DNA from 2 places in the Thalassotalea sp. Y01 genome. Region 1 is predicted to be linked to the other one. Evidence: predicted binding sites of a transcription regulator. Region 1 holds the regulator's gene; the other holds the start of a gene.

Evidence for each region. The regulator NrdR, encoded in region 1, represses ribonucleotide reductase genes. The targets are predictions, from matches to a motif close to AAACACNANATNTNGTGTTT.
Region 2: a site for NrdR is predicted at 2,024-2,043, ahead of nrdA (class 1a ribonucleoside-diphosphate reductase subunit alpha). Genes of this name have one in related genera too.

Annotation. Positions count from the first base shown of each region.
Region 1 covers NZ_JABBXG010000009.1:105,634-110,069, forward strand. Annotated here, with positions in the region: gene ribBA (bifunctional 3,4-dihydroxy-2-butanone-4-phosphate synthase/GTP cyclohydrolase II) at 1-709, opposite strand, end outside; gene HII16_RS13485 (riboflavin synthase) at 714-1,376, opposite strand; gene ribD (bifunctional diaminohydroxyphosphoribosylaminopyrimidine deaminase/5-amino-6-(5-phosphoribosylamino)uracil reductase RibD) at 1,414-2,526, opposite strand; gene nrdR (transcriptional regulator NrdR) at 2,547-3,011, opposite strand; gene glyA (serine hydroxymethyltransferase) at 3,107-4,363, opposite strand.
Region 2 covers NZ_JABBXG010000002.1:395,718-400,153, forward strand. Annotated here, with positions in the region: gene HII16_RS04560 (hypothetical protein) at 1-231, shown strand, start outside; gene ubiG (bifunctional 2-polyprenyl-6-hydroxyphenol methylase/3-demethylubiquinol 3-O-methyltransferase UbiG) at 350-1,063, shown strand; gene HII16_RS04570 (HAD-IA family hydrolase) at 1,082-1,765, shown strand; gene nrdA (class 1a ribonucleoside-diphosphate reductase subunit alpha) at 2,230-4,436, shown strand, end outside.

The DNA of each region.
Region 1 (4,436 bases):
CAAAATGTGTCATGCCATCGATGGTATCGGTAAATGCAACAAGGTCAAACTCACCGTATTGAGTTGGCAGTTTGCACTCACTTACGCGACTGATGGTGGTTTCAGTCTCATTACGATATTCGATAAGGTCGGCAATGGTACCCATCTTCACATCATGTTTTTCGGCGATGACTTCTAAATCTGGTCGACGCGCCATGGTGCCGTCTTCATTAAGAATTTCAACAATAACCGCCGCAGATTCATAACCAGCCATGCGAGCTAAGTCAACACCGGCTTCGGTGTGCCCTGCACGATTTAATACGCCACCGTCTTTGGCGATTAACGGGAAGATATGCCCAGGTTGGACAATAGAGCGATGGTCCGCTTCAGGATCACAGGCAGCAAGTACTGTTGTCGCACGGTCTGCAGCGGATATACCGGTAGTGACACCGCGAGCGGCTTCAATAGATACCGTAAAGTTGGTGGTAAACTGAGCGTCGTTCTTATCAACCATTAAAGGCAACTTCAGCTTTTCACACTTTTCTCGTGACATTGGCATACAAATCAAACCACGACCATGGGTGGCCATAAAGTTAATCGCCTCTGGCGTTACTTTTTCTGCTGCCATGATGAAATCGCCTTCGTTCTCACGATCCTCATCATCCATCAAGATAACCATTTTACCCTGTTTGATATCTTCAATGATTTCTTGTGGTGTATTTAACTTCATAAATTTAACCTTTCATAAAACCGCTATTGATCAGCAATTCTTCTGTTACGCCAGAGGTTTTGCTTGCTGATTCATTTTGACAAAACAGCAAACGTTCTAAATATCGAGCAACCACGTCAACTTCAAGGTTCACCTGGCTACCAACTTGATAGCTACTAATAATAGTCTCTTCAATTGTATGCGGCACAATTGTTAAGCGAAATTGATTATCTGCAACTGAGTTTATGGTCAATGAGGTACCATCAACAGTAATAGAGCCTTTTTCTGCCGCATATTGTTTTAGGCTATGTGGCAATTCGAGCCAATATTCGGTTGCGTTGCCAACTTGCTCTATGCTTTGAATGGTGGCAACACCATCGACATGCCCACTGACAATATGGCCACCGAATCGGGTGGTCGGTAACATCGCTTTTTCAAGGTTTACCTTATCGCCAGCTTGATAATGAGCAAAGCCAGTTCGCTTTAATGTTTCCATAGAAACATCGGCACTGTAGCTTTGTTTGTCATAGTCAACAACAGTTAAACAAATGCCGTTGGTCGCGATTGAATCGCCCAGTTTGACATCACTCATATCCAATTTGCCGACATTAACTTTAATGCGAGCACCTTGTGAGTTAACGCTAATCGAAGCAATAGATCCTAAGGCTTCAATAATTCCGGTAAACATACTATTTCCTAATAAATTTCGAAACTAAGCTGTTAAATTAGTCTTTAACAATATGGCAAATAAAACGTACATCCTGGCCTATTTTACGGATGTCTTTGATATCAAGATTTATCGCCGCTGACAACGAGTTCAAACCCGGAACCTGCAATAACCCCATCGCATCATCGGATAGCAATTTTGGGGCTTGATACAGGATCAGCTCATCAACCAAATTTGCCGCAAAAAATGCGCCGGCTAAACGCCGTCCGCTTTCGAGCCAGATTTCATTTAAGCCACGCTCTGCAAGCTTTAGCATCAGATCAGGCAAATCAGCAAAGTCATTAGCTTGCTTAACTTGCATCTGTTCAACAAAATGAGGCCAGTTGTGCTCAGTTTCAAGCTCTGTACGAATTAAAATTATTGGTGCATCAATGGAGAATAACGCTAAATCAGGCGTTAAACGATGCTTTGTGTCAATGATGACTCTTACAGGTTGCCTTAAATCGCTATTATTTGAGCCATTAACGTTACTAAGCTCCTGATAACGTACATTTAATCGTGCGTTGTCGGTAATTACCGAATCAGCACCACTAATGATTGCACAACTTTGTGCGCGATAAGATTGCACATCTCGACGCGCCGCAGGTGAGGTTATCCATTGACTTTCACCGCTGGCCATTGCGGTTTTACCATCAAGGCTTGCGGCTAGTTTGCAACGTACTAAGGGTAACCCTTGGGTCATGCGCTTTATAAAGCCTGGGTTGAGTTGCTGACACGCGTGTTCAAGTACCGGGCCGATACAATCAATACCGGCTTGTTGCAGCATCTTAATGCCGCGCCCACTTACCAAGGGATTTGGATCCTGCATGCCAAACACAACCTGACGCACACCGGCGTCAATCAAACCTTGCGCGCACGGCGGCGTGCGGCCAAAGTGACTGCAAGGCTCTAAGGTGACATAAGCCGTTGCGCCAGTGGCTTTTTCGCCGGCATCTTTAATGGCGTTAACTTCGGCATGACCAAGACCCGCTTTAACATGGAATCCTTGACCAACGATTACCGAGTCGCGCACTAAGACACAGCCAACTCTTGGGTTTGGTGATGTGGTGTATCGTCCTTTGTCGGCAAGCTTTATTGCCAACTGCATGTAATATTCGTGGCTATCTATCATGATTTGATAAGTGTAGGTTATTACCCTGAATTTTTATCATCACCTAAACGAGCAATCTCTTCGCCAAACTCTCTAATGTCCTCGAAAGAACGATAGACAGAGGCAAATCGTACATAAGCGACCTTATCCAGCAACTTTAGCTCATCCATAATGATGTTACCGAGCAATTCACTGCTCACTTCGCGCTCGCCTGTTGCTCGCAATTTTGATTTGAGTTTATTAATTGACGCTTCAATTTCTTCAATGCTAACTGGGCGCTTTTCTAATGCACGTAATAAACCACTGCGCAATTTGTCTTCGTTAAAAGGTTCTCTTGAACCATCACGTTTAATGATTCTTGGCATCACCAGTTCAGCCCCTTCAAAGGTGGTAAACCTTTCACGGCATTCCAAACATTCACGACGGCGACGTACCTGATGGCCGTCACTGACCAAGCGTGAATCAATTACCTTAGTTTCTGTAGCGGAACAGAACGGACAATGCATAGTTTTCCAGAATAAAATAGAGTTATAACGACACTTTAACAAAATAAAAAATGGTCGCAAAGTGCGACCATTTTTTTATCACGATTTACGACAATTTATGCGTAAACAGGGAAACGAGAACAAAGCTCGATCACTTTCTCGCGAACCGCGTCAATTGTTTGCTCATTATTGATGTCATCAAGAATGTCACAAATCCAACCGGTCAGCTCTGCTGTTTCTGCTTCAGCAAAACCACGACGAGTGATCGCTGGTGTACCTAGACGCAAACCAGAGGTTACGAATGGTGAACGCGGGTCATTTGGAACCGAGTTCTTATTCACAGTGATAAACGCACGACCTAGTGCCGCATCAGCGTCTTTACCAGTAATGTCTTTGTCAATTAGATCTAACAACAATAAGTGGTTTTCAGTACCGTTTGATACCACCTTGTAACCACGTTCTTGTAAAACGCGAACCATAGTTTTGGCGTTATCTAATACTTTTTGCTGATATTGTTTAAATTCAGGCTCAAGTGCTTCTTTAAAAGCAACAGCTTTGGCAGCGATGATGTGCATCAAAGGACCACCTTGACCACCAGGGAATACCGCTGAGTTAAGCTTTTTGTAAATAGCTTCATCACCACATGCAGAAAGAATAAGGCCACCACGAGGACCGGCAAGGGTCTTATGGGTCGTTGTAGTAACAACGTGTGCATGTGGAAGTGGGTTCGGGTATAGACCCGCAGCAATAAGACCAGCAACGTGAGCCATATCAACCATAAGGTAAGCGCCAACTTTGTCAGCGATCTCACGGAAACGAGCCCAATCAACGATACCAGAGAATGCAGAGAAACCTGCAACGATCATTTCTGGCTTGTGTTCTACCGCTAAACGCTCAACTTCTGCGTAGTCAATGTCGCCAGTTTCTGGGTGCAAACCGTATTGGATTGGTTCGTATAGTTTACCAGAGAAGTTAACACCACTACCGTGCGTCAAGTGACCACCATGCGCAAGGCTCATACCTAACACTTTGGCTCCTGGGGTACACAATGCCATGAATACGGCTGAGTTTGCTTGAGAACCAGCGTGTGGTTGTACATTGGCATAATCGGCATCGAATAATTCACAGGCACGTTTGATGGCTAACTCTTCTGCGATATCAACAAACTCACAACCACCGTAGTAACGCTTGCCCGGGTAACCTTCGGCGTATTTGTTAGTTAATTGTGAACCTTGTGCTTCAAGAACGCGCGGACTGGTGTAGTTTTCAGACGCGATCAACTCAATGTGATGCTCTTGACGCTCTACTTCATTAGTCATTGCTTGGTACAATTCTGCATCGAAATCAGCAATGTTCATATCACGAGTTAGCATGGAATTTCCTCTGATAAGTTGGATAGAAAAAAAATTGGCTTTATTTTGCCCGAATGAGCCGTTGTTGTACACG
Region 2 (4,436 bases), on a different contig from region 1:
CTACGAATTGGTAAAACCTTGCCTCACCCGAGTGGTCGTGGCCTAGCGTTTGAAGTAGATTACGATTATGTCGCCAATCACCCGCAATCACTGTCTGTATTCTCTGCGTGGCGTCGCAGTCACGCAACTCTGCGCGATTATCGCAGTTATCTAGCAAAGCTTTTCACTGACGCCAGAGAGCGAATAAAAGTGGTAAACAATCAACCCTCTGATACTGAAAATAGTCAATAGGCTACTATAAACCTATATTGACTATCATCCGTATTACACAATTAACACCAAGTTTCCTTTGATATTAATTGTTTACCTGGGCTAGAATCGAATCATTCTCATCAAGTTGTTTATACCTATGTCAAAACCTTTGAACGTTAACCCTGAAGAAATCGCTAAATTTGAAGCCGTTGCTCACCAATGGTGGGATTTACAAGGTGATTTCAAGCCGCTACATCAGATCAATCCTTTACGTCGAAATTTTATAACGTCACATGTTGGTGACTTATTTGACTTAGACATTATCGATGTTGGTTGCGGCGGTGGCATTCTCGCTGAAAGTCTGGCCCGACTCGGCGCTAAGGTAACGGGTATTGATATGGGTGAAGAGCCGTTAAATGTTGCCAAGCTGCATGCTTTAGAGTGCGGTGTTGACCTCAATTACCAAAAAATTCCCGTTGAAGAAAAAGCCGAACAATGCCCGGAGCAGTTTGACGTCGTAACCTGTATGGAAATGCTTGAACATGTGCCTGACCCGGCATCAATCGTGAAAGCCTGCAGCGACATGGTTAAACCCGGTGGTTATGTGTTTTTTTCTACATTAAATAAAACCATCAAATCCTACTTATTCGCGATAGTTGGCGCCGAAAAAGTATTAAAAATCGTACCAAATGGCACCCACGATTGGGACAAGTTTATTCGACCGAGTGAGCTTATCGGCTGGGCCGAAAATGTTAATTTAAAATGTTTTGATGCGACAGGCATTCATTACAATCCAGTGACAGAGAATCATAAATTGGGCGATGGTTTGGATGTTAATTATCTTATCGCTTGTCAAAAAATTGCCGAATAACTTACGGATACCAAAATTATGCTAAGCCAAGCTAAAGGCGTGTTGTTTGATCTTGATGGCACCCTACTTGATACCGCACAAGACTTAGGTGCGTGCCTCAATTATTTGATGGATAAATATGGCTTTGAGCACGTCTCATACGAACAATATCGATTAGTTGCATCCGATGGTGTATACCCATTGCTCGATCTTGGCTTTGCCGAGCAACTGGTGCATTTTGACCGCGAGCAATTGCGCCAAGAATTTCTCGATTACTATCTCGATAATATTGCCGTTCATAGCAAACCGTTTGACGGCATAGTTGAGCTTATAGATGCAATTGAACGTCAAAATGTGCCTTGGGGCGTGGTCACAAATAAGCCCGCGTTTCTTACCGATCCATTAATGTTGCAGTACCCAGAATTTAAACAATCGATCATTAATGTCAGCGGCGATACGTTACCACAACGTAAACCGGACCCTGCGCCAATGTTACTGGCCAGTGAAGCCCTTGGTGTGGCGAGCAAAGACATTTGGTATTTTGGTGATGCAGAGCGTGATATCCAGGCTGGTCGACGTGCGGATATGACTACCGTGATTGCCAAATGGGGTTATATTAAAAACGAACAAGAATTAGCCAGATGGCAAGCAAATTATTGCGTCGCTCACCCTTTGCACATTCTTGGTATCGATGATCAGGCCAAAGATCGCCCAAGCCTATAACTCACTGTTTTAAAAAACATTTAAATTGAATAGTCGTTTTTAGTATAACAAGGTCAAAAAACAACCAAAAAGATCTTAAAAAAAATTTTTTAGCGAAAAAAAGATCTTGCTTTTTTGCGATTCTCTTTAGAAACAAAGCGCACAATGTAAGTTGTTACTAACCGGGAAAGCGCAAGTGATTTTTCCACAATTTATTCACTATTTATTGGGGTTGCATTAAGGTCAAAACCTCATTATCTTGTGACTAGATACATTAAAAACCCCAACATATTGTGCATCGCTTTTTGTTGTAAAAGTGTGCAATCAGGGTAAAAAATACACGCGGCATGAAGCTGTGTGGCTGCGAGCCAGCGCTAATAAATAACAATAACTACAAATAAAAAAGCAGGGAACGCAGATCACGTATTACTGCCCTTTGCATACAAATCAAAGCTATGTATAAAAACTATAAAGACAGGTCATTCATGAACAACAACCTTTTTGTCACTAAGCGTACCGGTGAAAAAGAGCCTATCGACTTAGACAAAATCCACAAGGTAATCGACTGGGCAGCGGAAGGATTAGAATCAGTTTCCGTATCTCAAGTAGAAATTAAGTCACACATCCAGTTTTACGATGGCATCAAAACGGAAGATATCCATGAGACCATCATTAAATCTGCCGCTGATTTAATTTCAGAAGAAACACCAGATTATCAATACTTGGCAGCTCGCTTAGCGATATTCCATTTACGTAAAAAAGCCTACGGCCAGTATGAGCCGCCAGAGCTATTTGATCACGTACAAAAAATGGTTGAACTTGGTAAGTATGATGAGCATTTGCTGGCTGACTACAGCCCTGCAGAATTTGCTGAAATGGACTCTTTCCTTGACCATGATCGTGATAAAACCTTCAGTTATGGTGCGGTTAAGCAGCTTGAAGGTAAATACTTGGTGCAAAACCGAGTTACCGGCGAGATTTATGAAAGTGCCCAGTTCTTGTATGTATTAGTTGCAGCGTGTTTGTTTGCTAAGTACCCACAAGATACTCGTATGCGCTATGTACGTGACTTCTACGATGCTATTTCGACATTCAAGATTTCACTTCCAACGCCTATTATGGCTGGTGTACGTACACCAACACGCCAGTTCTCATCATGTGTATTGATTGAGACCGGTGATAGCCTTGATTCGATTAATGCCACATCAAGCGCCATTGTAAAATACGTTTCACAACGTGCAGGTATTGGTATTAATGCCGGTCGTATTCGTGCGCTAGGTAGCCCGATTCGTGACGGTGAAGCATTCCATACTGGTTGCATTCCATTCTACAAACACTTTCAAACAGCGGTTAAAAGCTGTTCACAAGGTGGTGTACGTGGTGGCGCAGCAACCTTGTTTTATCCACTTTGGCACCTTGAAGTTGAAAGCTTATTGGTTCTTAAAAACAACCGTGGTGTTGAAGAGAACCGTGTACGTCATTTAGATTACGGCGTTCAATTTAACAAAACCATGTATCAGCGTTTGATCAAAGGCGAATACATTACCTTGTTCAGCCCGTCAGACGTACCTGGTTTATATGACGCTTTCTTTGAAGATCAAGAACTATTCGAAGAGCTTTACGTTAAATACGAAAACGATTCGACTATTCGTAAGAAGCGCATTAAGGCCATTGAGCTATTTACCCTGTTTGCACAAGAACGTGCGTCAACAGGTCGTATATACCTGCAAAACGTTGATCACTGTAATACGCACAGCCCGTTTGATCCAAAAGTGGCTCCGGTTCGTCAATCAAACTTATGTTTGGAAATTGCCCTTCCTACGAAACCACTTGCTCATGTTAATGATCCAGATGGTGAAATCGCGCTATGTACTCTATCAGCCTTTAACTTAGGTAAAATTGAGTCGTTAGACGAACTTGATGGTTTAGCCGATTTAGCGGTTCGTGCGCTAGATAGCTTACTAGATTATCAAGATTACCCAGTACCAGCGGCATTAAATGCCACTGTCGGTCGTCGTACCTTAGGTATTGGTGTCATTAACTACGCATACTACTTAGCCAAAAATGGCGTGTTCTACTCAAATGGTAGTGCAAACAACCTAACACATAGAACTTTCGAAGCGATTCAGTATTACTTGCTTAAAGCATCTAATCAGTTAGCGAAAGAGCAAGGTGCGTGCCCACTATTTAACGAAACCAAACTTTCTAAAGGTATCTTACCGATTGATACCTACAAAAAAGAAGTCGACAAAGTCTGTTCTGAGTCGTTGCATCTTGACTGGGAAGGTTTGCGTGAAAGCATTAAGCAATATGGTGTGCGTAACTCGACCGTTTCAGCACTTATGCCGTCAGAAACCTCATCACAGATTTCTAATGCAACTAACGGTATTGAACCACCACGTGGTTTAATCTCAGTTAAAGCGTCAAAAGACGGTGTATTGAAGCAAGTTGTGCCTGAATACGAGCGATTGAAACACAACTACGAGTTACTTTGGAATATTCCAAATAACACAGGTTATCTTGAGCTCGTTGCTATTATGCAAAAATTCGTTGACCAAACGATTTCTGCAAACACCAACTACGATCCTAGTAAATTCGAAAACGGTAAAGTGCCGGTTAAGCAAATCCTTAAAGATTTATTGCTTGCTTATAAACTTGGCGTTAAAACCATGTATTACCATAATACCCGCGA